DNA from 3 places in the Janthinobacterium sp. BJB446 genome. Region 1 is predicted to be linked to each of the others. Evidence: predicted binding sites of a transcription regulator. Region 1 holds the regulator's gene; each other region holds the start of a gene.
What was found. The regulator FliA, encoded in region 1, starts transcription of late flagellar genes. The targets are predictions, from matches to a motif close to CTAAAGTTTNNNNNNNNNNNGCCGNTA.
Positions count from the first base shown of each region.

Region 2: the regulator FliA is predicted to act here: its motif matches at 6,812-6,838, upstream of CSQ92_RS20935 (DUF5610 domain-containing protein).
Region 3: the regulator FliA is predicted to act here: its motif matches at 6,428-6,454, upstream of CSQ92_RS20575 (flagellar protein FliT).

Region 1 is NZ_PDZK01000001.1:3,363,636-3,373,385, forward strand. It holds gene flgB (flagellar basal body rod protein FlgB) at 1-365, opposite strand, end outside; gene flgA (flagellar basal body P-ring formation chaperone FlgA) at 557-1,252, shown strand; gene flgM (flagellar biosynthesis anti-sigma factor FlgM) at 1,364-1,672, shown strand; gene CSQ92_RS14870 (flagella synthesis protein FlgN) at 1,681-2,148, shown strand; gene CSQ92_RS14875 (hypothetical protein) at 2,197-3,051, opposite strand; gene CSQ92_RS14880 (translation initiation factor Sui1) at 3,124-3,486, opposite strand; gene motD (flagellar motor protein MotD) at 3,551-4,333, opposite strand; gene CSQ92_RS14890 (flagellar motor protein) at 4,339-5,085, opposite strand; gene CSQ92_RS14895 (RNA polymerase sigma factor FliA) at 5,067-5,798, opposite strand; gene CSQ92_RS14900 (MinD/ParA family ATP-binding protein) at 5,844-6,707, opposite strand; gene flhF (flagellar biosynthesis protein FlhF) at 6,700-8,028, opposite strand; gene flhA (flagellar biosynthesis protein FlhA) at 8,296-9,750, opposite strand, start outside.
Region 2 is NZ_PDZK01000003.1:324,567-334,316, forward strand. It holds gene CSQ92_RS20900 (hypothetical protein) at 1-236, opposite strand, end outside; gene CSQ92_RS20905 (SDR family oxidoreductase) at 321-1,238, opposite strand; gene CSQ92_RS20910 (CDP-6-deoxy-delta-3,4-glucoseen reductase) at 1,251-2,276, shown strand; gene CSQ92_RS20915 (MFS transporter) at 2,357-3,628, shown strand; gene CSQ92_RS20920 (DUF1345 domain-containing protein) at 3,667-4,332, shown strand; gene CSQ92_RS20925 (HPF/RaiA family ribosome-associated protein) at 4,522-4,899, shown strand; gene CSQ92_RS20930 (GGDEF domain-containing protein) at 5,159-6,124, shown strand; gene CSQ92_RS20935 (DUF5610 domain-containing protein) at 6,126-6,740, opposite strand; gene sbcB (exodeoxyribonuclease I) at 6,887-8,335, shown strand; gene pyrF (orotidine-5'-phosphate decarboxylase) at 8,471-9,295, opposite strand; gene CSQ92_RS20950 (LemA family protein) at 9,463-9,750, shown strand, end outside.
Region 3 is NZ_PDZK01000003.1:255,361-265,110, reverse strand. It holds gene CSQ92_RS20605 (BufA1 family periplasmic bufferin-type metallophore) at 178-480, shown strand; gene bufB (MNIO family bufferin maturase) at 498-2,120, shown strand; gene CSQ92_RS20595 (hypothetical protein) at 2,250-2,534, opposite strand; gene CSQ92_RS20590 (RNA-binding S4 domain-containing protein) at 2,659-2,880, opposite strand; gene fumC (class II fumarate hydratase) at 2,977-4,371, opposite strand; gene CSQ92_RS20580 (type IV pilus assembly protein FimV) at 4,544-5,674, shown strand; gene CSQ92_RS20575 (flagellar protein FliT) at 6,088-6,339, opposite strand; gene CSQ92_RS20570 (M13 family metallopeptidase) at 6,628-8,712, shown strand; gene CSQ92_RS20565 (class I SAM-dependent methyltransferase) at 8,781-9,416, shown strand; gene CSQ92_RS20560 (CsbD family protein) at 9,591-9,750, shown strand, end outside.

The DNA of each region.
Region 1 (9,750 bases):
GCAAAGGCATTGCGTTCGAGATCCATGTCGACCGTATTGCCATCGACGGCGCCCTGGGCCGGCGCGCGGTACAGCAGCGGCGTGCCGTCGGCCAGGGTCTCGACCTTGCCGCCGCCGGCTGCGCCCGCAGCCGCGGCCACGCCCTTGCCCGGCATATGCTGCGGCGCCGTGCCCTTCAGGGCCGGCGGCACGCCATCCTTGCGCGCCATCGCGCCCTTCAGCGCGGCGGCGAAATCGACATCGCGCGCCTTGTAGTTGGGCGTGTCGGCATTGGCGATATTCGAGGCGAGCAATTCCTGGCGCGTCGAGCGCAGGCTCAGCGCCGTCTCGTTGAAGCGCATGTAATCGTCGAGTTTCCCTATCATGTCAGGCTCCGGAAAGATCTGCCACTGGCGCCCGAGATGGCGGAAGGATGGCGGATTAGTGATGACAGGAAACATAGTACGGCGCCCACCAGCAAGACCATCGCCGGATCAGACCGTACTTTTACCCCTTAATCGGCGCTTCGAACGGGGCGGCGCGCACTATCATGGCACTATTCCAGAGGCCTATCACCATGAAAACACCGCTTGCTTTCCTCTTCGCTCTTGCCTCCCTGCCACTGCTGGCCCAGGCGCAAAACGCCGGCCGCCAGACGCCGGAAGCGCTGCGCAACAGCGTGGAACAATTCCTGCAAGTGCAAAGCAACGGCTTGCCCGGCAAGGTGACGGTGACCGTCGGCGCCGTCGATCCGCGCCTGAACCTGGCCGCCTGCCCCGCGCCGCAAGCATTCATGGCGCCGGGCGCGCGCGCCTGGGGCAAGACCACCGTCGGCGTGCGCTGCACGGCGCCAAGCAACTGGACCATCTATCTGCAAGCGAACGTGGCCGTCGTCGGCGATTACGTGGCCAGCGCCGTGCCGCTGGCGCAAGGGCAAGCCATCGACGCCAGCCAGCTGGTAACGATGCAGGGCGACCTGGCCGCATTGCCGGCAGGCATCGCCACGGACATGGCCCAGGTGGTGGGCGCCAGCACGAATATTTCCTTGCCACCCGGCACGCCGATGCGCCTCGACACCCTGCGCCGCAAGCCAGTGGTGATGCAAGGCCAGCTGGTACGCGTCGTTTCCAGTGGCAATGGTTTCCAGGTGGCATCTGAAGGGCGCGCCATCGGCAGCGCCGGCGATGGCCAGACGGTGCAGGTACGCACGCAGAGCGGCCAGCAGATCAGCGGCGTGGCGCGCGCAGGCGGCTTGGTGGAGGTCGCCTTTTAAACACGGATGGACAGCGATATTGTGGTCTGGCGCACTAAAGTTTCGGGAGAAGGTGCCGATAATGACACATATCCCGGAGTTTTTTGACTTCGACCAGACGAGGATCACGCTGTGAAAATTACCGACAACACTATTAAAAGCAATCCCGGCCTGCCGGTGGCGCCCGCGAGTACCTCGGGCGCCCGGAATGCCGAGAAAGCCCAGGCAACACCGACAACGTCGGACAATGTACGCCTGTCGCCGCAAGGACAGGCATTAGCGGCCAGTGCAACTGCCGGCAGCGGCGCCGTGTTCGACACGAAAAAAGTCGAACGCATCAAGCTGGCGATCGCCGACGGCCAGTTCCAGGTCAACTCAGAAAAAGTGGCGGACGGTCTCCTCGACACGGTCAAGGACTTGCTGCACTCACGAAATAGATAGGTTCCCTCATGCAATCAGTGACTCCGTTTTCCAGCCTGCGCGACGAGCAACAGCTCATGACCACATTGCTGGCATTGATGAAAGAAGAACAGCGGCATCTGGTTGCGGCTGACATCGATGCAATCACGGAGCTCACGGTGCGCAAGACGGCACTCGTAGGACAATTGAGCCAGTTGGCGGCGCAACGCCACCAGGCGCTGGCGGCGGCCGGTTTCATGGCGGCAGAAGCGGGCATGGAAGACTGGCTGGTGGGCGCCGGCGAAGCGGAAGCGGCGCCCCTGTGGAAAGCCCTGCTCGAGACGACGCGCGAAGCCAAGGAACAAAACCGCCTGAACAGCCTGCTCGTCAACAAGCATATGGTACATACGCAAGGCGCCCTGAACGCCATGCGCCCCCCGGCCCAAAGCGGCAATTTCTACGGCCCCAGCGGCCAACCGACGACGAACACGGCCAGCCGGCGCGTCGTCATCGGCTAATCCCCCTTAGTTAACAGCAACCCGGCAAGGCGCAGCGGCCTTGCCAGCTCAACCGTGCGCGGGACGCCCCGCATGCTGGCGATATTTCGCCACGATGGCTTGCGCCCTGGCGCTGGCCGCGGCTTGCTGCTCCGGCGTCAGCTCCGCCTGCAGCCAGTGCCAGTATTCATCCTGATACGGATTGGTGACGCCGGGCGCGAGGATATCGTCGTAGACCTGGCGCAGGGCCAGCAGGTAGCCATACGCTTGCGGCGCATCCTTCTGCACCACCTCGCCATCGCGCAAGTACGCCATCATCAGGGTGGCCACGCTGGTCAGTTCCGCCTCGTCCGCCTGCGCCGTCAGCTGGGCGATGGCTTGCCGCTTCCATGCCTGCACCAGCGGATCGTCGGGACGGTTGCGCAGCGCGCTGCGGTCGCCGAACGGGCCTTCCGACAGGAACAGGGTGGCCGCGCCCGGCACGCCCGCCTTGGCGGCGGTGGCCAGGTAGCCGAGCCGGTCCTCGCGCTGGCGCTGTGTCAGGCCCGCGCACAGCTGCTGCTGGGCGGCTTTTTCTTCCACCGTCATCTCGCGGCCCAGCTCGAATTCCATGCCCGGCAAGCGCCCTTCGTGCTGGAAGACGATGCAGTCGTCGATCAGGCTGAACGCCGCATACGCGTCTTCCGCCCTGCCGCTGGCGGCCAGGCGCGCAAGCTGCTGCCCCAGGGTCACGGGAACGGGCGCGGCATCGGCGACGGGGGCGGCGTCGATATTCAGATACGACGCCAGGCTGCGCCCCACCGGCGCGCTGGCGGCAGCCGCATCCGCTTGCGGCGCGCCGGCGTCGGGCGCGGGCCAGTACACGAGCGCCAGTACCGCCGCGATGGCAGCGGCGCTGGCGATGCCGGTCAGTTTGCTATTCATGATGAGGTGACGCATAAAAGGAAATACACGTTACCACAGGCCTGCGGCAGCGGGCCGCACGCCTCCGCACGCTCAGCCGCCGGCCTTTTTCGGCTGGTGGCCCAGCTTGGTCAGCGCGGCCAGGATGGTATCGACATGGTCGCCCTGCACCTCGATCACGCCATCCTTGACCGTGCCGCCCGAGCCGCACTGCGTGCGCAACTGCTTGCCCAGCAGGGCCAGCGCCATGGCATCCAGCGGCAAACCCTTGACCACGGTGACGCTCTTGCCGCCACGGCCCTTGGTCTGGCGCGACACGCGCACCACGCCATCGCCCGCAGGCGCCGCCTTGGCTTGCGCCTTGCATGCGCATTGCGCCAGCGGCTGGCGACAGGCGGGACACATGCGGCCCGTTTCGGTGGAATAGACGAGACCGCCCTGGGAGCTGCTTTTCATGAGGGAAAGATAAAAGAGGAAGAAAGCGCGATTGTACCAAGCGGCGGTCCGCAGTTGACGAGCGTCAGTTGGCCGGCGCAGGCGCCACCGGCGCCGTCGGCACTTCCGTCACCGTTTCGGGGATGCCCGACAAAATCGTCACGGCGACCCGGCGGTTGCGCGCGCGCCCTTCCGCCGTTTCGTTCGGCGCCACGGGGATGTTGTCGGCGTGGCCGACGGCCGTCAGGCGCGACGCCTTGACGCCGCTGGCGATGAACAGGCGCACCACGGCGCTGGCGCGCGCGGCCGACAATTCCCAGTTCGAGGCAAAGTTGGAATTACTGATCGGCTGCACGTCCGTATGCCCTTCCACCTGCACGTCGTGCGTATCGTCCTTGAGCAGCACGGCGACGGCGCGCAGGGCCTGGTCCGATTCCACCGTCAGGCGCGCCGCGCCCGGGTCGAACAGCACGCTGGCATTGATTTCCACGCTCACGCCGCGGCTCGTCTGCGTGACCCGCACCTTGCCTTCCTTCACCAGCGGCGCCAGGGTGGAGGTCAGGTCCTGCGCCAGGCGCGTCATGTGTTCGCGCTCGCGGCGGATGGCTTCCGTGCGGCGTTTCAGGGCCGGGTTCGGCAATGGGATTGCCTGCGGCGCTTCCATGATGATGGGCGGCGCGCCCTTTTCCAGGCTGAAGGCCTGGCCGATGGCATTCTGGAAGACGCGGTATTTGCCTTCGTTGACTTGCGAAATCGCGTACATGACAACGAAGAAGGCGAACAGCAGGGTGATGAAGTCGGCATACGAGATCAGCCAGCGGTCCTGGTTGTCCGGTTCCTCGTCATACTTCCTGCGCGCGCGCCGCATCATGGTCAGTGCTCGTGCAAGAGGCTGGAAACGCGCTCTTCGATGATGCGCGTATGGTCGCCCGTGGCGATGTCGTACAGCACGGCGGCCGTGATTTCGTATTGCAGCACGCGGCGCGAAACGATGGCCTTGAGTTTATTCGCCACCGGCAGGAACAGCAGGTTGGCCAGGCCGACGCCATAGATGGTAGAGACAAACGCCACAGCGATGCCGCCGCCCAGCTTGCTCGGATCGGTGAGGTTTTCCATCACGTGGATCAGGCCCAGCACGGCGCCCAGGATGCCGATGGTGGGCGAATAACCGGCCGCCGATTCCCACACCTTGACGGCCTGGCGTTCGGCCATTTCGTAGGCGGAGATTTCCACGTCGAGCAGCTGGCGCAGCTTGTCGGGCGCGATGCCGTCGACGATCATCCTCAAGCCCTTGGCGTTGAAGCGGTCGGCCGTGTTTTCCATCAGGCGCTCGAGCGCCAGCGGGCCGTCGCGCCGCGCCGTCAGGCTCCACTGCCCGATGTCGCGCGCCAGCGCGGCACGCGTGTCGGCCGGTGGCAGGAAGACCCAGCGCAGCATTTCCAGGCCGCGCACGAAGGTGCGCAGCCGCGTTTGCAGCAGCACGGCGCCGAAGGTGCCGATGACAACGATGGCAAAGGCGGCCGGTTGCAGCAGGGAGGCCATCTTGCCGCCTTCCAGTGCCTGGCCGACCAAAAGGCCCGCCAGCGCCAGCGCCAGCCCGATTACGCTGGACCAGTCCACGCCTGCTCCCTCAAGGTTGCGCGCAGGCGCGCGACGGCCTGGGTATGCAGCTGCGAGACGCGCGATTCCGACACGCCCATCACCGCGCCGATCTCCTTCAGGTTCAGCTCTTCTTCGTAATACAGGCCCATGAGTATTTTCTCGCGTGGTGGCAGCGCGTCGATGGCATCGATCACGGATTGCCGGAAATCGGTATCGAGCAGGGAACGCAAGGGGTCGCTGTCTTCGTCCACGCAGTGGCGGTCGAGGAAGCTGTCATTGCCGTCCGGGTCATGAAAGTCTTCGTAGTACACGAGCTGGTGGCCGCCGCCGTCGCCCAGCATTTCCTGGTAGTCGGCCAGCGACATTTTCAGCAGCTTTGCCACTTCCGACTCCGTCGGCGGATGGCCGAGGCGCTGCTGCAAGGTGCTCATCGCCTCTTCGATCTTGCGCATGTTCTGGCGCATGCTGCGCGGCAGCCAGTCGCTGGTGCGCAATTCGTCGAGCATGGCGCCGCGGATGCGCAGCACGGCATACGTCTCGAACTGCGCGCCATGCGTCTCTTCATAGCGGCTAATGGCATCGAGCAGGCCGATCATCCCGGCCTGGATCAGGTCATCGACCTCGACCGAAGGCGGCAATTTCGCCTTCATATGGTGCGCCAGACGCTTCACCAGCGGAATGTGCTCCGTCAGCAAATAGTCCTTGTTCGATTTCCCTTTGACCGTGTACATAGGCTGCTTATTGTTTTCTCATCTTATCTGGTGCTACGGTTCGATTCAGGCGCTGAACTGGTGCGGGCTCCCCGTCTGGTACAAGGTGCCGCCAAGCACCGGCGCCGCCGAACGGGCCAGCCGCTCGGCCAGTCCGCGAAACGCCACCGACGCGCCCGCCAGCGGAAACGCATCGACCACGCTGCGGCCCAGCCGCGCCGCGCGGTGCAGATACTCGTCGGCAGGCACCGAACCCATCGAAGTCAGCTTCACTGCCAGGTAGCGGCTCGCCGCCTGCGCCATATTATCGTATACCACTTTTGCCTCGGATTCGGAAGCGCCGGTGACGAGAATGCCGAACGGACGGCGTCCCAGCTCCTGGCTCAGGCGCTTGATCAGGCAGTACGCCGCCTTGATCGAGGTGGCGCTGGTCGAGACTTGCACGACGATATCGGACGACGCCATCAGCGGCACGGGGAAGCAATCGCCCTCGTCTGCCACGACGCCGTCGACCAGCACGATGCCGCTCTGGCGCGCCAGCACCTCGAACGTCTTGCCCAGGCGGCGCAGTTCGTCCTCGCCCGCATAGTCCATGCTGTCCATCAAATGGTTGCGCGCACCCAGGCTGGCCACGCCAAAGCCTTGCGGCACCTGGTGGATGACTTGGTTCAAGCCGCACTGCTGGCGCGCCACGTCGCGCAGGCTGGCGCCGTGCGCCAGTCCCAGGCGCGCCGCCACGCCATCGCTGCCGCCGCTGGCGTCGAGCAGCAGCACGTCATTGCCGCCATAGACGAGCGACGCGCCCAGATTGACCAGCATGGCGCCCTTGTCGTCCTGCGGCGTGGCCGAGAGGAACGTCATGACGCGCGGCTGCGGGCCGGCCAGCATGCGGCGCAAGCCTTCGGCCTGGTCGAAATCGAAATTAGCCAAGGTGCACCCCGCGCGCTTCATTATTGCGGGCGGCCGCCTGCGCCATCAGGAGCGGCAGTTCGGCATCGGAAAACTGCGTGGCCGCCGCATCGCGCTTGAGCTTGAAGGCGCGGTCGATCAGGTAGCCGCGGTCGGCCAGGTACAGGTCTTCCGGCACGCGCTGGCCGTTCGACACATAAAACAGGTTCAGCTTCTGGCGGATCACCACGTCGAGCACGTTGCCGATCGAGGCCGCTTCATCGAGCTTGGTCATGATGCAGCCGGCCAGGCCGCTGCCCTGGTAGGCGCGCACCACTTCGTTCAACGTTTCCTGCGTGGCCGTGGAGTTCAGGCACAGCAGGCGTTTCACATCGGCGCCGGCGCCCGACAGCATGGCCACCTGTTCCGTGACCATCTGGTCGCGCTGGCTCACGCCCACCGTATCGATCAGCACCGTGTGCTTGTTCTTCAATTCCTTCAGGGCGATGCGCAAGTCCGCCTCGTCCTTCACGGAATGCACCATCACGCCGAGGATCTTGCCGTAAATGCGCAGCTGTTCGTGCGCGCCGATACGGTAGGCATCGGTGGTGATCAGGGCCAGCTTTTCCGGGCCGTGGCGCATCACGCAGCGGGCCGCCAGCTTGGCCGTGCTGGTGGTCTTGCCGACGCCGGTCGGGCCCACCAGGGCAAACACGCCGCCCTGCTCCAGCATGGCGTCTTCATTGGCCACCGTATTCAGGTTGCGGCTGAGGACGGTCTTGATCCAGCGCATGCTTTGCGCGCCATCGAGGCCGGCCGGCAGCTTGTCGATCAGGTAGCGCGCCAGGCTGGCCGAGAAGCCGGCGGCCAGCATTTCGCGCAGCACGACGGCTTTTTGCGGCTCGCGCTGCTGCGTCGAACCCCACGAGATTTCCGCCAGCTGGGTTTCCATCATGCCGCGCATGGCGCGGATTTCATTCATCATGCCGCTCATCTCGGCGGCGGCGTTCTCTTTGACGTGCGCCAGCGCGCTGGCCATCATCTGCTGCATGCGGGCCATGTCCACTGGCTCGGACGCAGCCTGGCGGGGCGCGGCGGGACGCGGCGCAGCCGGGCGCTGGGCCGGGGCGGCCGGACGCTGCGGCGTGGCGAACTGGGTCTGCAACTGGGGACGGGGCTGGGCCATTTCGGAAGCGGCCGGCGGCGACGCCAGCGAAGCGGCATCGTCATTGGCCAGCGCGAGGATTTCCACCACGCCATCGGCCTGGCGGTTCGACAAGATCACGGCATCGGGGCCCAGCGCTTCACGCACCTTGCGCAGCGCATCGCGCGACGAGGCGCCCGTAAATTTCTTCACATTCATGACCGGCCTCCCAAGGCGGGGGTGGCGCAATATTGGCTGAACTGTGTGACCATCATCGACTCCTGTTGCTTGAGTGCTGTCTTCCACATGGACACAGATCACCCGGACAGTTTCCATTATTAGCGATGCTTGCAGGAAACGATCGAAGGAACAGGGCGGGAAAGTACCCGTTATTCAGTTTGCCGAGAGGAAATTGATGTTTATTTGACCAAAGGCAAGGGCTGGGGCCAGACCCGGCGGGTCTGACCCCGGTACTAATGCTGCCAACTACTGCGCCCCCACCAGCGCCGTGACGCGGATCGTTTTGGTTTCCGGCACTTCCGCATGCGACAGCACTTTAAGCTGCGGCAAGGCGCGGCGCAGGAAGCGCGACAGCAAGGCGCGCAGCGGCGCCGGCACCAGCAGCACCGGCGTCAGGCCCAGCGCTTCCTGCTGCTGCGCGGCCAGGCCCGCCTGATGCGCGATGGTGTCGGCCAGGCCCGGCTCGATGCCGGCGCCGTCGCCGCCATTGCCCATCGCCTGCATCAGCAGCCGTTCCAGGCGGCTGTCGAGGGTCATCACGGACAGTTCGGCCGCGCCGGGGAACAGTTGCTGCACGATGGCGCGGCCCAGGGCTACGCGCACCAGCGCCGTCAGGTCGTTCGGGTCTTGCGTGCTGACCGTATGCTCGGCCAGGGTTTCGATGATGGTGCGCATGTCGCGGATGTGCACGCCTTCGGCCAGCAAGTTCTGCAACACCTTCTGCAAGGTCGACAGGGACAGCATCTTCGGCACCAGGTCTTCCACCAGGCGCGGCGACTCCTTGCCCAGGTGGTCGAGCAGCGATTGCACTTCCGCGCGGCCCAGCAGCTCGGAAGCGTGCGAGGTGATCAGGTGGTTCAGGTGCGTGGCCACCACGGTGCCTGCGTCGACCACCGTGTAGCCCATCGATTGGGCCTGGTCGCGCAAGCTCGCGTCGATCCAGGTGGCGGGCAAGCCGAAGGCGGGGTCGTTCGTGGCCAGGCCCGGCAAGGTGCCGCTGGCCATGCCGGGATTAATCGCCAGGAACTGGCCGTTGAACGCTTCGCCCACGCCCACTTCCACGCCCTTGAGGGTGATGCGATAGGCGGACGGCTTCAATTCCAGGTTGTCGCGGATATGCACGGGCGGCGCCAGGAAACCCACTTCCTGGGCAAATTTCTTGCGGATGCCCTTGATGCGTTTGAGCAATTCCCCGCCCTGCGTCTTGTCGACCAGGGGAATCAAACGGTAGCCCACTTCCAGGCCCAGGGTATCGACGGGCATGATGTCTTGCCAGCTGGCTTCTTCCTGCTCGGGCGCCACGGTCGCTTGCGGCACTTCGGCCGGCTTTTCGGCCGCCGCCTTTTCCTGCGTGCGCTTCTTGCTGATCAGATAGGCGGAGCCGGCCAGCAATGACGCCAGCAGGATGAAGACCATGTTCGGCATGCCGGGAATGAGGCCCATGCCGCCGATGATGGCGGCGGTAATATAGAGCACCTGCGGTTTCGCAAACAATTGCCCCACCAGCTGAGTGCCGATGTCCTGTTCGCTGGCCACGCGCGAGACGACGATACCGGCCGCCGTGGAAATGATCAGCGAAGGAATCTGCGCCACCAGGCCGTCACCGATGGCCAGCAATGTGTAGTTCTTGAGCGCATCGGCAAAGCCCATGTCGTGCTGCAGCAAACCCACCAGCAAGCCGCCGACGATATTGATGACGGT
Region 2 (9,750 bases), on a different contig from region 1:
TGCTGCTGTTTTTCCTGCGTTTGCTGGCGATTCTGCTTGCGCTCGAACAAGGTGACCGCATCCTTCTTGGCTTGTTCGACGGTACGCATTTCTTCATGGGCATCGTGCGGGACAAAAAACTCGGCGTCCTGCGCCGCCACGACCAGCTTGATGGCGGCGTCGTCGTCGAGGTCATACAGTTCCGTCAGGACGGTGGTGACCTCGTCCAGGTATTCTTCGTAAGTGAGGGTGCTCATGCGATATTCCTTAAGTGAATGGCGCACCGCCGGAACGGCGCGCTGCGCGCCGGCCCAGGAAAAGTGCGCAGATAACCGGCCATTTTACCCGATGCCGGCCCCGTCGGCAGACAGCGACCGCAAGGCATCGGCCACGCGCGCGTAGCGCAGGCGCACGCCCAGCTCGCGCTTGATGCGCGTATTGTGCAGGCGGCGCGATTCGGACATGAATGACAACAGCATCGGCGTGACCACCTGCTGCAGTTCGGCGCGCGGCAGGCGCGGCGGGCGCGGCAAGCCGAACGTGTCGGCCACAGCATCGAAATACTCCGCCATTTTGAGTTCGCTGTCATCGCTGGCGTGATACACGCGTCCCGGCTTGCCCCGCCACAAGGCCCGTTCGATGATGCGCGCCAGGTCATCGGCATGGATATGATTGGTGTATACATCGTCATCCGCGGCCAGGGCTGGCGTGCCCTCGCGCAGGCGCTTCAGCGGCAGGCGGTCATCCGCATAGATGCCGGGCACGCGCAGGATGGCCACGCTGGCGCGGCGGCGCGCGCCCCAGCCGCGCAAGACCTGCTCGGCATCGACGCGCCGCTTCGCGCGCGCATTCGCCGGCGCCGTCGGCCGCGTCTCATCGACCCAGGCGCCGCCGCAATCGCCATACACGCCGCTGGTACTCACATACACCATGCGTGCGTGCTCGGGTAAAATGGCGGCCAGATTGCGCGTGCGCCGGTCCAGCAAGCCCGACGACCGGGGCGGCGCCAGGTGCACGATCATCGTCGCCAGTCCCGCCAGCCGTTTCAGGCTGGCGCGCTCGTCGAGGTTGGCCACGATGGGCACGGCGCCGGCCGCCCGCAGCTGCGCGCAGCGCGCCGGCTGGCTGGTGACGGCAAAGACGCGAAAGCGCGTACGCAGCAAGGGCAGCAACCGCATGCCGACGTCGCCGCAGCCCAGGATCAGCAGGCGCGGCAAGCCTGACGGCTTGCGCAAAGAGTGCATTAACATATTTTTCATCTCAAGGATTGTATGACTTTTCAAGTTACTGTTCAGCCCAGCGGCCACCAGTTCAGCTGCGAAGCGGACGAAACCGTGCTGGCGGCGGCGATACGCGCCGGCGTCGGCCTGCCGTATGGCTGTAAAAATGGGGCCTGCGGTTCCTGCAAGGGCAAAGTGGTTTCCGGCACCGTCCAGCACAAGGCGCACCAGCAGCGCGCCCTGACGCCGGAAGAGGAAGCGGCCGGCTTTTCCCTGTTCTGCTGCGCCACCACCAACGCCGACCTCGTCATCGAAGCGCGCGAAGTGGCGGGCAGCAGCGACTACCCGATCAAGAAAATGCCGTCGCGCGTGACCACCATCGAGAAAGTCGCGCCCGACGTCGTCGTGCTGACCCTGCAGTTGCCAGCCAGCGAGCGCCTCAACTACCGCGCCGGACAGTATATCGAAATCCTGCTGCGCGACAACAAGCGCCGCAGCTACAGCATGGCCAGCGCGCCCGCCGATGGCGGCCCGATGACCCTGCACATCCGCCACCTGCCGGGCGGCCTGTTCACCGACCAGGTGTTTGGCAGCATGAAGGAGCGCGACATCCTGCGCTTCGAAGGCCCGATGGGCACTTTCTTCCTACGCGAAGATTCCGACAAGCCCGTCGTGCTGCTGGCCTCGGGCACGGGCTTTGCCCCCTTGAAAGCCATCGTCGAGCACATGATCAACGAGCAATCCACGCGCCCGATCACCCTGTACTGGGGCGGCCGCCGTCCGCACGATCTGTACATGGATGCGCTGTGCCGCCAGTGGGCCGCCGACTTGCCGCAGTTCACCTATGTACCCGTCGTTTCGGACGCCTTGCCGGAAGACGCGTGGCAAGGCCGCACCGGCTTCGTACACCAGGCCGTCATCGCCGACTTGCCCGACATGTCCGCGTATCAGGTGTATGCCTGCGGCGCGCCCGTGATGGTCGATGCGGCCCACCGCGACTTCGTGCAACTGTGCCAGCTGCCAGCCGACGAGTTCTACGCGGACGCCTTCACCACGGAAGCCGACCTGGCCAAGTAAGCATCCAGACAGCGGGGTGCTGCTGGCGCGGCATCCGCTGCCGCCACCCGCCTCACCCCGTCATGTCCTGGAAAGTATTCATGTCTCTCGCCTCTGCCGGCAACGGCTTCAGTATCCTGCGTCACCGCAACTTCGCCTTTTACCTGTCCGCCCGCGTGCTGGGCACGGTGGCCGTGCAGATGCAAAGCGTGGCCATCGGCTGGCAGGTGTACCAGATCACGGGCAGCCTGTTCGACCTGGGCTTGATCGGCCTGGCGCAATTCGCCCCTTTCCTGGTATTGATTTTGCCGGCCGGCCACGTGGCCGACCGCTATAACCGCCGCAATATCATCGCCTGGTGCCTGGCGGCGCAGCTGGCTTGCGCGCTGGCCCTGCTGGCGTTCACCCTGAGCGGCCTGTCCATCGTGTGGCCCGTGTTTGCCGTGCTGGTGCTGTTCGGCAGCGCGCGCGCCTTCATGATGCCGGCCACGCAAGCCGTGCTGGTCAACATGGTGCCCACGCAACATTTCAGCCGCGCCGTGGCGCTCAGCTCGTCGAGCTCGCACGTGGCCATCATCCTGGGGCCTACCTTGGGCGGCTTGCTGTACTACTTCGGCCCCAAGGTGGTGTATCTGATCTCGTCCGCACTGCTGGTCGTGTCCGTCCTGCTGATGCGCGCCACCACGCCCGCGCCGCAAGTGGTGAAGCGCGAACCCGTCAGCTGGCATACCCTGCTCGAAGGCTTGCGCTTCGTCTGGTCGAAACCCATCGTACTGGGCGCCATTTCGCTCGACCTGTTTGCCGTGCTGTTCGGCGGCGCCACGGCCCTGCTGCCGGCGCTGGCGCACGACGTGCTGCATATCGGCCCCAGCGGCCTGGGCTTGCTGCGCACGGCGCCGGGGGCCGGCGCGGCCCTGTGCTCGATCGCGCTGGCCATCTTCCCCATCACGCGCCGCGTGGGCGCCTGGATGTTCGGCGGCGTGGCCATCTTCGGCCTGGGTACCCTGGTGCTGGGCAGCACCAGCTATTTCCCGCTGGCGCTGGCGGCGCTGTTCCTGATGGGCGCCGGCGACATGGTCAGCGTCTACATCCGCCACCTGCTGGTGCAGTTCGAGACGCCGGACGAGATCCGCGGCCGGGTCAGCGCCGTGAATGCCGTCTTCATCGGCGCTTCGAACGAACTGGGCGAATTCGAATCGGGCCTGACGGCCGGCTGGTTCGGTCTGGTACGCGCCGTGCTCTTCGGCGGCGCTGCCACCCTGGCCGTGACGGGTATCTGGGCCGTGATGTTCCCCGTGCTGTCGCGCATGGACCGCTTCCCCCACCACGAGAAGGAAGCGGCCGCCAGGACGGCCACCACGGCAAGCCCATAAGGTCTAAGATGCGCTATCGCCACTGACGAACCCGCACCATGAAAATCACGCTTCCGTTCCACAGCTTCATCCGCAGCCGTCCCCACCTGAGCATGGCCACGGCCATCGGCGTGGCGGCCGGCCTGCTGCTGCCCGCATCCTGGCAACAGATGACGCGTTTGCTGACGGCGTGGAACGTGGCCGTCTGGTTCTACCTGGCGACGATGGCCTGGATGATGATGCGCGCCAACCATCACAAGGTGAAAGCCATGGCGGCGCGCCAGGACGAGCGGGCGGCAACCGTCCTGTCGGCCCTGTCCGTCGCATCCGTGATGAGCCTGGTGGCCATCGTCTCGCAGCTGTCCTCGATGAAAGACATGGCGCCGGACGAGCGCGCGCTGCACTACGGCCTGACGATCCTCACCCTGGTCGGTTCCTGGTTCCTCGTCGGCACCCTGTTCTGCTTTCATTACGCCCACCTGTATTACCAGGCCGACCCCGCACTGCGCCCCCTGAAGTTTCCCGACGATGAGCAAGACCCCGATTACTGGGATTTCCTGTATTTCGCCTTCACCATCGCCGTCGCCGTGCAAACGTCGGACGTTTCCGTGCAGACGCGCATGATGCGGCAGATCGTGCTGGGGCAATCCGTGCTGAGCTTTTTCTTCAACTTGGTCGTGCTGGGGCTGTCGATCAATATCGCGGCCGGTCTCATCAATGGCTGAGGGTAAATAATTTCGTAGTGGAAACTTGACCTGGCTGAAGGGTTAAGCCCATCTTAATCGTGCGCACCCTCTTGAAATACTGGAAAGAGGAGTAAGATAAGTTCCATGCACGAGGTCATGTGCATGAGGCAGCAACCAGGCCGCATCACGCCTGAGATGGGTTTTTTTTGAATTGACAGGAGTAAGCATATGCAAATCAATATTCATACCGACAGCACCATCGCCAACACCGCTGGACTGAACGAACATGTGCAATCCGTACTTGAAAGCGCACTGAACCGCTTCCGCGACAACCTGACCCGCATCGAAGTCCACATCAGCGATACGAATGGCCCGAAAGGCGGCGCCGACGATATCCGCTGCGTCATGGAAGCACGCGTTGCTGGCTATCAACCGATTGCCGTGACCGAACAGAACGCCACCGTGCATCAATCCGTTGCCGGCGCCACGGATAAACTGAAACGCGCCATCGATAGCGCCCTGGGCCGCCTGCAAGACAGCAAGCGCCACGCCACCGGCAAGAATGCCGTGATCGATACGGCCGAAGCGGAAGAAACCGCCGAGTAACTCCCCACCCGCAGGATTTCCAGAGACTGAGGCAGCCGTTCAAGGCTGCCTTTGCACATCTGCCCCGCCGTTCACGCGCGGCAACATCCATACTAAAACAGCAAGTGTTCCAGCGTATTAACGCGGCAATGAAATAATTGTCGTATTTCTCACAGTAAGTGACCTCAAGCAAGCCTTTGCCGTTACAGCCAAGGCTGCTTTACGCTATCATGAAGATACCGGCACCCTGCTCGCGCGCCGGCTTTTTGAAAGTGTGATTGTGGAACAGATCGGCAACTTCGGCGCTTCAGGCTGCAACATCGGCGATTTACAGCTATTTCGCGATGGGGCGGATAGCCAGACGGCTGCCATGCTGGCGCCCTGCCCCGTCATGCGCCTCGAAGCGGGCGAAGCCATTGCCGACACGCAAGGCGCCAGCCTGTACATCGTCCTGCGCGGTTCGCTGGCCGTGGCCGCCGACACCCACACGGGCATGGATGACGGCACCGTCAGCAAGGTCTTGCCCGGCGAAAGCGTGGGCGAACAATCGGTGCTCGATGAAGCGAGCAACCTGGCCGCCATTTCCGCCCTGGAAGAAACCGATTTGCTGGTGATCGACGCGGCCATCGTCTGGGAATTGATCGAGCAGTCGAACGGCCTGGCGCGCAACCTGCTGCGCTTGCTGTCCTTCCGCATCCGCGCCGCCAATGCCCTGCTGCGCCGCCGTCAGAAACTGGGCGAATTCTACCGCCAGCTGTCGATGGTCGACAGCCTGACGGGCTTGTACAACCGCGCCTGGCTGACGGATTTACTGCCGAACATGATCGTCACGGCCCACGCCAGCGGCTCGCCCCTGTCGCTGGTGATGATCGACCTCGACCATTTCAAGCGTTTCAACGACACGCACGGCCACCAGGCTGGCGACCAGGCATTGCGCATCGCCGCGCAAGTGCTGGGCGCGGCCCTGCGGCCCACGGATTTTGCCGTGCGCTACGGAGGCGAGGAAATGATGGTGATCTTGCCCGATACCAACGAACACGTGGCCCTGCGGGTCGCCGAGCGCCTGTGCGAACGCATGCAGCTCGCCGTCATCTTCGCCGACATGCGCAGCGCGTTGCCGCACATCACGGGTTCCTTCGGCGTAGCCAGCCTGGCGGCCGAACAGGACGACCATGCGCTGATCGCCGCCGCCGACGCGGCGCTTTACCGCGCGAAAGCCGGCGGCCGCAATAGGGTCATGCTGTAGTTCAGGCAGCCTTGCTGTCGGCCGGCTTGGCGGCATCATCCTTCTTGCTGCTGTGCGCGGCGATGAAGTCCGCATAGCCTTTCTGCACCAGTTCATACGTCTTGTCGATATTGCCGGCGATGTCACCATTCAGGACTTTCAAGCCACCGAGGATGTCGCGCGCTTCCTTGAAGCCTTTTTCCATGCCGCCACTGATGGTGTCCATGAACTTGCTCAGGGCCGTATCGTCGTCCATGCCGGGATTCTGTTTCTTGAACGCATCAAAAAACCCCGTCGACAGCGATACAATGCGGTTCGCCGTCGCTTCGGCGCTGTTATCCTGCGAAGCCGCGTTCTGGATCGCGTCCTCGCCGTACTGGCCCTTCAGCGCTTCATTGATGTTGGTGATGGCCGTCTTGTACAGCAGCGCCAGCGGCTCGTTTTCCGCGCCGATCGACACGCTCAGCGACGCCTGCATGATGGACGCGTTCAATTGCAGCTTGGTACGGTCATTCACGCTCATTTCAGTGTTCACGCCGTCCTTTTGCTGGACTTTATCGTCCTTGCCGGCAACACCCGTACTGACGGAAGTCACGGAAGGGTTGGAATTGCCGCTTGCGGCGATGGGAATTGACACGATAGACCTCCTTGAACGGGCAATGTATGCCACCATGCGGGAAACGCGATGAGGACCATCCTCTCGTGTAGTATCGGCAGGTTTTCAGAAAACTGTAGCAGCGGCCCTTTCACGGGCCCGGATAACCCATCAAGTAACGACCATCAATGACTAACCAGACCTTTCTTTGGCACGACTACGAAACCTTTGGCGCCCAGCCGCGCCGCGACCGACCGGCCCAGTTCGCCGCCATCCGCACGGATGCAGACCTCAACGAGATCGGCGAACCGATCATGCTGTATTGCCAGCCTGCCAATGATTTCCTGCCCGACCCGCAATCGTGCCTGATCACGGGCATCACGCCGCAGCAATGTCTGCAGCTGGGCGTACCCGAACACCAGTTCGCCGCCACCGTCGAAGCGGCCTTTTCGGAACCGGGCACCATCGGCGTGGGCTACAACACCATCCGTTTCGACGATGAAGTCACGCGTTTCCTGTTCTGGCGCAACCTGATCGATCCATATGCGCGCGAATGGAAAAACCATTGCGGCCGCTGGGACATCCTCGACGTCGTGCGCATGACGCATGCGCTGCGCCCGGAAGGCATCGAATGGCCGAAGCGCGACGATGGCCAGACCAGTTTCAAGCTGGAACACTTGAGCAAGGCCAATGGCCTGGTCCACGAAGCGGCGCACGATGCGCTGTCCGACGTGCGCGCCACCATCGCCCTGGCACGCCTGATCAAGGAAAAACAGCCGAAACTGTTCGAATTCTGCCTGGCACTGCACAAAAAGGACAGGGTCGCCAGCGAAATGGGCATGCACCTGGCCGCCAGCGAGCGCCAGCCTTTCCTGCACGTGTCCGGCATGTTCCCCGCCGAACGGGGCTGCCTGGGCGTCGTCTGGCCGCTGGCCACGCATCCGAGCAATAAAAATGAAATCCTCGTCTGGGATTGCGCCTACGATCCGCGCGAACTGTTCCAGCTGGACGCCGACACCATCCGCACGCGTTTGTTTACGCGCAAGGACGCCATGCCCGAAGGCATGACGCGCCTGCCCGTGAAAAGCGTGCACCTGAACAAGTCGCCCATGTTGGTTGGCAACTTAAAGACCCTGTCGCCGGCCATGGCCGCGCAGTGGGGCATCGACCTGGACGCGGCGAAGGTCAACGCGCAATTGGCCGCCACGGTGCCGAACATGGATGCCATCTGGGCCGAAGTGTTCCAGCGCCCGGGCGCGAATGCCGCGCTGGACGTGGATGAAGATTTGTACAATGGTTTCGTCAGCAACGACGACCGCCGCCTGCTAGAATCCCTGCGCCGCGACACGCCGGCCAAGCTGGCCACGGCCCGCCCTTCGTTTGCCGACGAACGCCTGCAGGAACTGCTGTTCCGCTACCGCGCCCGCAATTTCCCGCAAACCCTGAGCGAAGCGGAAAGCCTGCGCTGGGAGCAGCACCGCGCCGCCCGCCTGTTCGACGGCGACGGCGGCGCCCGCACCATCGAAATGCTGTTTACGGAAATCGACGTGCTGTCGGAATCCGTGGATGAGCGTGGCGAGGAAATTCTGGGTGAGTTGTACGATTACGTGGAAATGGTGGCGCCCATGCGCGACTGAAAGTCGGGTAGGTCGGATTAGCGAAGCGTAATCCGACAAGTGCCGACGACGACTCATGTCGGCTTACGCCATGCGGCCAAGCCGACCTACCAATGCAAAATGCCGGGCTAGCCCGGCATTTTTTATGCATGCAACTTAAACCGAACGATGCGCATTGATCGCATCGCGCGTTTCGATGGCCACGCGGCGTGCCGCGTCGGCGTAGTCTTCGCCCGCCTGCGGCGTGGCATAGATGATGGCGCGCGAGGAGCTGATCATCATGCCCATGCCGTTGGCCGTCTGGCCCGCGCCGACCGTGGCGGCAATGTCTCCGCCCTGGGCGCCGATGCCGGGCACCAGCAGCGGCATGTCGCCGACGATGGCGCGCACCTGCGCCAGTTCTTCAGGGAAGGTGGCGCCGACGACGAGCGCGCACTGGCCGTTTTTATTCCACTTCTCGGCCACCAGGCGCGCCACGCGCTGGTACAAGGGCACGCCATCCGTGTCGAGGAATTGCAGGTCCGAGCCGCCCGGGTTCGAGGTGCGGCACAGGATGATCACGCCGCGGTCTTGCCACGCCAGATAGGGATCGAGCGAATCCTCGCCCATGTACGGGTTCACGGTGACGGCGTCGGCGCCGTAGCGCTCGAACGCTTCGCGCGCGTACTGCGTGGCCGTCGCGCCGATGTCGCCCCGTTTCGCGTCGAGGATCAGCGGGATGTGCGGATAGTTTTCGCGCACATAGCGGCAGATGTCTTCCAGCTGCTTTTCCGCGCCCAGCGCGCCAAAATACGCGATCTGCGGCTTGAAGGCGCAGGCCAGGTCGGCCGTGGCATCGATGATGCGCGTGCAAAAGGTGGTGATTCCATCAGGCAGATCGCGCAGTTCGGCCGGCAGTTTCGCCAGGTCGGGGTCCAGGCCCACGCACAGCAGGGAATTATTGGCCGTCCACGCGGCGGATAATTTATTGATGAAATTCACGGCACACCTTCTCTATATTCAGTTGCAAACCCCGTATTGTAACGCGGCGCGGCGTTGCCACGGCGTGGCAACGCGGTCAGACGCGGCGGCCAGCGCTTATTAAACCGACATTACGGGCCGTTTCAGGTATATTTGCCTCACCTCCCTTACTCTGCACGGAACCCATCATGCAAATCACCAATCAATTCACCAAATGGCTGCGCCTGGCACTGAGCGTCACCGTCCTGGCCGGCGTCCTGACGGGCTGCGGCTACAACGACTTCCAGAGCAAGGATGAAGCCACCAAGGCAGCCTGGGGCGAAGTGGTCAACCAGTACCAGCGCCGCGCCGACCTGATCCCCAACCTGGTCAACACCGTCAAGGGCTATGCGACGCACGAGCGCGAAACCCTGGAAGCGGTGACCAAGGCGCGCGCCGCCGCCACCAGTTTCCAGATCACGCCCGAAGTGCTGAAC
Region 3 (9,750 bases), on a different contig from region 1:
TGGCGAGTGGGCGTTTTTGTCTGTCTTCCTGCCTTCCCTTCCTTCCTGTAAAATTGACTAATTGACCATGGTTCGCCATGGCGCGGCCGATTCAGTAAAATGATGTCCACCACCTCGCGTTGCCCATGGCGCAGCCCGGGGCGCGCCATCACTTTGACCCATGCAAGAGGAATCACCATGAACAAACGTCAAGCTCTCATCGCTGCCGCCCTCGCGGGCATCTGCGTCGGCACCACCATCAACGCGGCCGCACACGATAGTCCCGCCCCTGGCGACAAGGAAAAATGCTATGGCGTGGCCAAGGCGGGGCAGAACGATTGCGCCTCGTCCGATGGCGCGCATTCCTGCGCCGGCCAGGCGGAAGCGGACAACCTGCCCACGGAATGGACGTATGTTGCCAAGGGCACGTGCGAACAGGCGGGCGGTTCCGTCAAGCCCATCAAGGCCGGCAAGGCTGCCAAGCCGGCCACGCAACCGTAAGCGTCCGCCGCCTGCCCATGCCGCCGACCATCCAGGCCCTTGCCGGCGTCGGCCTGCGCGCCGTGCACTACCGCGACTTCCTGGCGCGCCGGCCCAAGGTGGGCTGGCTGGAAGTACACACTGAAAATTATCTGCAGCCGTCGGGCTGGGATCATCATGTGCTGCAGACCCTGCGCCAGGATTACCCGATCAGCCTGCATGGCGTGGGCCTGGGCCTGGGTTCCGCGCGCGGTTTTTCCGAGGCGCACCTGCAGCGCGTGCGCGCCGTGGCCGAGCGCATCGAGCCCGCCCTCGTGTCGGAACACCTGTGCTGGGGCGCCGTGGCGCAGCGGCAACTCAACGATCTGTTGCCGCTGGCCTTGAATGGCGCCGCCCTCGATTTGCTGTGCGCCAGAGTGGGGCGGGTGCAGGATGTGCTGAAAAGGCCGATCTTGCTGGAGAATGTCTCCACTTACCTGCGTTTTGCCGACGATGCCATGAGCGAGGCGCAATTCCTGGCGGAACTGGCGCGCCGCAGCGGCTGCGGGCTGCTGCTCGATATCAATAACTTGTATGTGAACCAGTGCAACCACGGCGAAGACGCCTTGACGGCCATGCAGTCCATTGCGCCGGGCAGCGTGGGTGAGCTGCACCTGGGCGGCCACCTGCTGACGCCGCACGCCGTGGTCGATCACCATGGCGCCGCCGTGGCCGATCCCGTCTGGGGCTTGTATGCGGCCGCCTTGCTGCGCTTTGGCGCCGTGCCTACCCTGGTCGAATGGGATACGGATCTACCGCCGCTGGATATCCTGCTGGGCGAGGCGGACAAGGCGCAGGCCATGCTGGCGCGGCATGTGCCGCAGACGCCATGGCAGGGAGCGGCGCTGCCGTCCTCGCCAGCGCCAGTGCCGCTTGACGCGCTGGCGGCTGGCCAGCAAGCGTTTTCCGCAGCCTTGCTGGATACGGCGGCAGCCTTGCCGCCGTTCGCGGGAGACGCGGTGCCACAGCGTTTTTCACTGTACCGCGGCAGCTTGGGCGCCAACTGGCGCCGCACCCTGAGCCAGGTCTACCCCGTCGTGCTGGCGCTGGTGGGGGAGGAATTCTTTGGTGGCCTGGCGCACGCGTATGGCCGGAAGATGCCATCCGATAGCGCTGATTTGAATCAGTTTGGCGCCCGTTTCGCCGATTTTCTCGCTGTGTTCCCGCCCGTGGCGGAGTTGCCCTATCTGCCGGACATGGCGCGCCTGGAATGGGCCTTGCACCTGGCACATTACGCAGCCGATGCGCAGGGCCTGGCGCCAGAGGCGCTGGCCGCCCTGCATCCCGATCAACTGGAAGCGCACTGTTTTACCTTGCATCCCGCTTGCGTTTTGCTGGCGTCCGGCTGGCAGGTGGCGGCCCTATGGCAGGCGCATCAGGATGGTGAAGGGCAGGGGATGTTTCCGCAAGAGATGCAGGTGGCCAGCTACGCGCTGGTATGCCGGACGCGCTGGAAGGCGCAAGTGCTGGTACTGGATGCAGCCGCGCATGCGGCATTGCTGGCCTTGCAGCAGGGGCAGACCTTTGGTGCTGCGCTCGATGCAGCGTTCGAGCTGGATCCGGCATTTGACCTGGCCGCATACTTGCGCCAGTGGCTGGCGAATGCGGTATTGACGACCTGACGGTTTAGTGCGCCTATCAAAACCTACTACGCGTCGTAATTTGCGGTCTGCGATGCTCACTGTACCTTCGTACAGTTGCGCTTCTCAACCACAACTTCCTTCCGCTCGCTACGGTTTTGTCAGGCGTTGTTATTCGAAGGCCCGCAGCACGCGCGCTTCGCCCGTCTGATCGCGGTACAGGGTATTCGCGGCCAGAGTGGCGTCCATCATGCGCGTCACTTGCTCTTCTTCAAAGCGGGCCAGCTCGGCTGTGGCCGCGACGAGGGCCAGTTCCAGCCTGGCGCGCGCCCCCTGGTACAGGCTGCTGGTGTATTTGTCTGTGTTACGCAGCAATTCTTCCGCGTTTTCTATTACCTGGCGCAAGTCGCCGATCAGGCGTTCCTGGCTGCGCGTACCTTGTTCGGGATGGTCCATGGCGCTTCCCTTCTGCAATCGATATTTATCTGGCAATAACGACATGTTGCAGCTTGATCCAGGCAGCCGGCTGGCAGCGGTGATGGCTGGAAGCATGGGGCTGCTTTCGCGCCCCATGCCGGCATCAAGCAGGGCCGACGACCGTGATACGGATATCGCCCACGCTGACGACTTGGCCGGCGCGGATCTTGGCGGTCTTGCGCAATTCCTTCTTGCCATCGACCTTCACCACGCCGCTATCGACCATGACCTTGCCTGCGCCACCGCTGTCGCACAGGCCGACCAGCTTCAACAGCTGGTTCAGCTCGACGAACTCGGATGTTAAATCAAAGCTTACTTTTTGCATTGTATCCCTTATTGCAATGATGTGTTTTAAACACTTGATGACGACCTCAACTAATCCCTAGTTTACCTGAAGCCGCCAGCAATGCAGGGTGCAGCCTCAGCTTTTGTTGGGACGCGTCATCTCCAGGGGCACGATCCAGGCACTGAATTGCTCTTCCGTCACAAAGCCCAGGGCCAGCGCCGCTTCCTTCAGGGTCGTGCCTTCATGCTGGGCCTGCTTGGCGATTTGCGCCGCCTTGTCGTAGCCGATGTGCGGCGCCAGCGCCGTGACCAGCATCAAGGAACGCTCCATCAGTTCGGCGATGCGTTCGCGGTTCGGCGCGATGCCGTGGGCGCAATGCTCGTCGAAGCTGCGCATGCCGTCGCCCAGCAGGCGCGCGCTTTGCAGAAAGTTGTGCGCAATCAAGGGTTTGAAGACATTCAGCTCGAAATTGCCCGAGGCGCCACCCACCGTGATGGCGACGTCGTTGCCGAAGACCTGGCAGCACAGCATGGTCAGCGCTTCGCACTGGGTAGGGTTGACCTTGCCCGGCATGATGGAGCTGCCCGGCTCATTTTCGGGGATGGTGATTTCGCCCAGGCCGGAACGGGGACCGGAGGCCATCCAGCGCACGTCGTTGGCGATTTTCATCAGGGCCGTGGCCAGGGTTTTCAGTGCGCCATGGGCGGCGACGAGGGCATCGTGGGCGGCCAGGGCGGCGAACTTGTTGCTGGCCGTCTCGAACGGCTGGCCCGTCAGGCGCGCCAGCTCGGCCGCGATGCGGCCGGCAAATTCCACGTGGGCATTCAAGCCCGTGCCCACGGCCGTGCCGCCGGCGGCCAGTTGCAGCAGCGGTGGCAACGATGCCGTGATGATGTGCTCGGCAAAGTCCAGCTGTGCCACGTAGCCGGAAAATTCCTGGCCCAGGGTCAACGGCGTCGCATCCTGCAAATGGGTGCGGCCGATCTTGACGATGTCGGTAAATTCTGTGGCTTTCGCATCCAGGGTGGCGCGCAGCTGGCGCAGCGGCGGCAAGACCGTGTTGGCAACGGCCAGGGCGGCGGCCACGTGGATGGCGGTCGGAAAGATATCGTTCGAGGACTGGCCCAGGTTGACGTCGTCGTTCGGGTGCAGCAGACGCTCGGCGCCCCGCAAGCCGCCGATCAGCTCGGAACCGCGGTTGGCCAGCACTTCGTTCATGTTCATATTGCTTTGCGTGCCAGAACCCGTCTGCCAGACGGCCAGCGGGAATTCTGCGTCGTGCTTGCCGGCCAGCACTTCGTCGGCCGCTTGCGTGATGGCCACGGCTTTCTTGCCATCTAGTAATCCCAAGTCCAGGTTGACGTGGGCGGCCGCGCGCTTGACGGTGGCCAGGGCGGCGATCAGTTCGGGCGGCATCTTTTCCGTGGAAATGTGGAAGTGCTCGAGCGAGCGCTGCGTTTGCGCTCCCCACAGCCGGTCGGCGGGTACGTCGATCGGGCCGAAACTGTCGCGTTCGATTCTGCTACTCATGACATCCCTTTCATCGATAGAGGTGGATCGAGTGTACTCCAGGCGCAAAAAAGGCACAGGATGATGCTGTAATGCATCATTTTTACCCTGGCCTATCTATATTTTTGCGTTTTCCTGCCGTTAAAGACAGGCGAGTTCCCCTTATTTATCCTGTTATCAAAGTGATCAGTCCATGCAGAGCAGCAGCCTTCCCCGTTGGTCCCTGATCGCGTGCGCCGCCGCCAGCCTGGCCTTGCCGCCCGTCATGGCGGCCGAACTGGGCGAGATGGCGGTGCTGTCGCATGTGGGCCAGCCTCTGCTGGCCGAAATCGAACTGACGGCCCTGGCACCCGAGGAAGCCAATGGCGTGGCCGTGCGCCTGGCTTCGCCCGATGTGTACCGCGGCGGCGGCATCGGCATGGATCCGGCCCTGCAAACATTGACGATCAGTCCGCTGGAACGCGGCGGGCGCCACTATGTGCGCGTGAGTACCCGGCAAGCGATCCAGGCGGGCCATGTGCATCTGTATTTGTTGCTGGGCAGTGGCAATGGCGCCGTCGTGCGCCTGGGCACCGTGTGGCTGACGGCGGCCCCGCCTGCTGCCGCTGCCGTCAGTGCGCCAGTCCGGCCCGCGATTCCGTTGCCTGCGCCCGTATCCGCACCATTGCCACGGGCTGCGGCCGGCGCGCCGTCGCCCGATGCCGCCGCGCTGGCGGCCCGCGCGCGCGCCGAGGGCCTCGTGCGCCCGGCGCGCGTGTTCGTGCCGCCGCCGGCTGCGCCCGCGCCGGCTGTACCCGCGCTGCGTCCGGCGCCGTTGCGCCGCGCGACGGCGCCCGTCGCCGCCTGCGCGCCGCAGGCCAATGTGGAGCAGGCGCAGGCGTGCGTGGCGCTGGATGAGAAAAACGCGGCTTTGAATGAGAAGCTCGGCGAATTGGAAGGCAAGCTCGGCGCCTTGCAAAAGGCGCTGGCTCAGCCTGCCACCGCTGCCGCTGCCGCCGTCGCTGCGCCTGCTGCCGCGCCGGCCGAGGCACGGGTGCCGCATGCCAAGCCCAAGCCCCTGGTGCCGCCAGCGGGCGAGAAGGCGGCGGGTGGCAATGGCTTGCTGTGGCTCGGCATCGGCACTCTGGTCTTCCTGTTGCTGACGGCGGTCATCGTGTATGTCGCGCGCAAGCGCAAGCAGGCGGCCGGGCCGGGCGCGCCGTCGAAATACTGGGTCTTGCTGCGCAAGCCCTTCAGCCGCAAGAAGAAGGATGTGCCCGTGCTGACGGAAGCGGTGGAAGGCGGGGTAGGGGCCGAGCCGGAACCGGAGCCGTTTTCGCGTTAACGCGATGCAAGGCGGCACGACAATTTGATATAAAAAAAGATATTGAAAAAATACATGGAAACGCTTGCCAATCGCGTTGCTTATTTCTTAAAGATGGTGATATGATTAATTCAGTGGACTTGCTCTACGATAAAACAGCCCCAGCCTGGCGCAGTCACCAACGATAGTGTGGCGCGGCAAACAGGTGTAGCGTTGCATAAACGCCTGGGTCTGGAAGCGGTTTGCGATGCCGACGATGTGCTCGCGAACGCCGGATGCAACCGGCAGCGAGGCGACGCCAGGAGATACCTGGGGCTCGCCTTCCAAATCCCCCCGCCTTGCCTGGTGCCGCAGATGGCGCGCTCCCTGGCACGGAGGCAGACGCAAAAAAAGCACCCGCAGGTGCTTTTGTCGTTTCTGGCGCGGCAAGTTTCTTACATGTGGGCGCGCGAACCTTGCATGGCGCTCGGCAGCTGCGTCATCCACGGTTCCGTGATGCTGCGGATTTCGCGGTCATTTGCCAGGATTTGCTTGAGCAAGTCGATCTTGCGCAGGCGCGAGGCGCCGGCCAGGGCGGGTACCTTGCCTGTCATGGTCGCGCTGGCGGCGCTGGCGCACTGGTTTTCCAGGGTATCCAAGCCATCCCAGTCGCTCGAACGTGCGGCCACGACCATTTTATTGGTCATTCCTGCAATATTTTCATACATCGAGAGAACGTCGTTGGAGGTCATGAGCACACCCGTAACTAGTGAATGGATTACCGCTTGTCTAGATTAACGGCAGCTGCAACGGGAACTTGAGGGTGTTTTTGAAAAAAAATGAAAATAATTTAGATGATTGCTTGCCTGCCGCCGGAATCGCCTCCCAAGCCGCATGCCTGCTGGCGTCGTGGTGACCGGGGAATGTGTTGCGGCGCTTCAAAACGCGTTATGATTTTGCATACTACTGTCGTTACTTTGCCTGAAAGGATCACCATGCGCGTTGTCACTGCTGCCGCTTCCTCTTTCCCTGCTTCCTGGCGCAAGCGCGCCATGGCGCTGGCCCTGTCCGGCATCGCCCTGGCCGGGGGTGTCGTCCACGCGCATGGCCAGGAGGCGGCCGCCAGTCCTGCCGCCGCGATGGCGGCACCCACGGCTGTCTTGCCCGGCGACGATTTCTACGATTACGTGAATGGCGACTGGCTGCGCGGCACGGAGATTCCCGCCGACCGCAGCAGCTGGGGCTCGTTCGCCATCCTCGCCAATGCGACCAACGAGCGCATCATCGCCCTCGTCGAAGGCCTGGCGGCGGCGCCGCAGGCGGATGCATCGGCGCGCCAGGTCAGCGATTTCTACCGTTCCTGGATGGATGAGTCAGCTATCGAAGCGAAAGGCTGGGCGCCGATCAAGCCGCTGCTGAAGAAGATCGATGGCATACGCGACCAGGCAGGGCTGGCCCGCGCGCTGGGCGAGAGCTTGCGCGCCGATGTTGACCCGCTCAATGCCACCAATTTTTATACGGAAAACCTGTTCGGCCTGTGGGTGGCGCAAGATTTGAACGACACCACGCGCAACGTGGCCTATCTGCTGCAAGGTGGACTGGGCTTGCCCGACCGCGCGTTCTACCAGGGGGAAAGCGCCCGCATGCAGGGCTTGCGCGCGGGCTACCAGGCGCATATTGCCGCCATGCTCAAGCAGGCCGGCTACCGCGATGCGCCGGCCCGTGCCGCGCGCGTGTTTGCGCTGGAGCAGCAAATTGCCGCCAGCCACGCCAGCCGCGAAGATTCGGCCGATGTCGCCAAGGGCAATAACGCGTGGCGTGCAGCCGACTTCGCCAGCAAGGCGCCGGGCCTGGACTGGAAGGCCTTCTTCCAGGCGGCGGGCCTGGGCAAGCAGACGGATTTCATCGTTTGGCACCCGACGGCCATGACGGGCAGCGCGGCGCTGGTGGCGAGCGTGCCGTTGGCCACATGGAAGGATTTCCTCGCCTTCCACGCGATCAACCATTTCAGCACGACCTTGCCGAAGGCCGCCGCCGACCAGCGCTTTGCCTTCTACGGCAGCGCCCTGAGCGGCACGCCGCAGCAGTCGCCGCGCAGCAAGCGCGCGCTGGCGGCAACCAACGCGGCCCTCAGCGACGCCGTCGGCAAGCTGTACGTGGAGCGCTATTTCCCGCCTGAATCGAAAGCCCGCGTGCAAGACATGGTGACGAATATCGTCGCCGCCTTCTCGCGTCGCATCGACAAGCTGGACTGGATGGCGCCGGCCACCAAGGCGCAGGCGCAGGAAAAACTCAAGACCCTGTACGTGGGCGTCGGCTATCCGGAACGCTGGGACAACTATGCGGGCTTGCGCGTGGTGCGCGGCGATGCGCTGGGTAATGTGCAGCGGGCGGAACAGTTCCACTACCGGCAGGAGCTGGCCAAGCTGGGCCAGTCGCCTGACCGCAAGGCCTGGGCCATGCCGGCACAGCTGGTCAATGCCGTCAACCTGCCGCTGCAAAATGCGCTGAACTTTCCGGCCGCCATCCTGCAGCCGCCATTCTTCGACCCCCAGGCATCCGATGCGGCCAACTATGGCGGCATCGGCGCCACCATCGGCCACGAGATCAGCCACAGCTTCGATGACCAGGGCGCCCAGTTCGACGCCCAGGGCAAGTTGCGCGACTGGTGGACGCCAGCCGACCTGGCGCATTTCCAGACCGCATCCAAGCAATTGGTGGCGCAGTTCGCGGCCTACAAGCCGTTTCCCGACCTGGCCGTGAATGGCCAGCTGACCCTGAGCGAAAACCTGGCCGACCTGGCCGGCGTGGCGGCCGCGCATGACGCGTTCAGCTTGTCGCAGCAGGGCAAGCCGGCGCAGGCGGATGCGGACCGCGATTTCTTCACGGGTTATGGCGTCAGCTGGCGCAGCAAGGCGCGCGAAGCGGCGGCGCGCCAGCAGATCCTCACGGATGGCCATGCGCCGGCGCAATACCGGGCCGCCACCGTGCGCAACCTCGACGCCTGGTACCCGGCCTTCGACGTCCAGCCGGGGCAGCAGCTGTATCTGGCGCCGGAACAGCGCGTGCGCGTCTGGTAGTTATAAAGCGGTGCCAGCGCGCAGTGCCCTGGCACCGTAAAATGGCGGCACATATCGACAGGACCGCCATGAAGCCAACCCCACCGCAAGACCCCATCCACGCCATCACCGGGCGCACCCTGGCTCATTACGACGCCAGCGCCGAGCAGTTTTTCGAAGGCACGCGCGACCACGACGTCAGCCAGAACATCGCCGCGCTGCTGGGGGCCATCGGCAAGCCGGCACCGCTGGATATTCTCGACCTGGGCTGCGGCCCTGGCCGCGATCTGAAAGCGTTCACGGCCATGGGCCACCATGCCACCGGCGTCGATGGCTGTCCCCGCTTCGTCGAGATGGCGCGCGTCTACAGCGGCTGCACTGTCTGGCAGCAGGATTTCATCGACCTCGATCTGCCCGCCGCGCACTTCGACGGCGTGTTCGCGAATGCCGTGCTGTTCCACGTGCCCAGCGCCGCCTTGCCCGGCGTGCTGCGCGCTTTGTACGCGTGCCTGAAGCACGGTGGCGTGCTGTTCAGCTCGAACCCGCGCGGGCAGAACCAGGAAGGCTGGAATGGCGCGCGCTATGGCAGCTATCACGACGAAGCGACGTGGGCCACCTACGTGCAGGCGGCCGGTTTTACCTTGGTCGAGCAGTACTACCGCCCGCCCGGCTTGCCGCGCGACCAGCAGCCGTGGCTGGCTACCGTCTGGCGCAAGCCTGTGTGATCGCCGATATTGGCGCAAATTGAGCATGTGTTAGGAACCGTACAGAGCCTTTGATCCCCCTTGCGTACTATGGATACATCGACACGCAGCAAGCAGTTTGCAACAGCGTGTGAGCCGCAGTACCGGCCCTTCGGGGCCGGACAACAGATGTACCAACTACAGTGAGGATCCATCATGAACAAAGATCAAGTCGAAGGTAAACTGAAGGAAGTCGGCGGTAAAATCCAGGAAGCCGCTGGCAAAGTCGTCGGCAGCGAAGAACAGCAAGCCAAGGGCCTGGCAAACCAGGTCGAAGGCAAAGTGCAGAAGAAGGTTGGCGATGTGAAAGACGCGG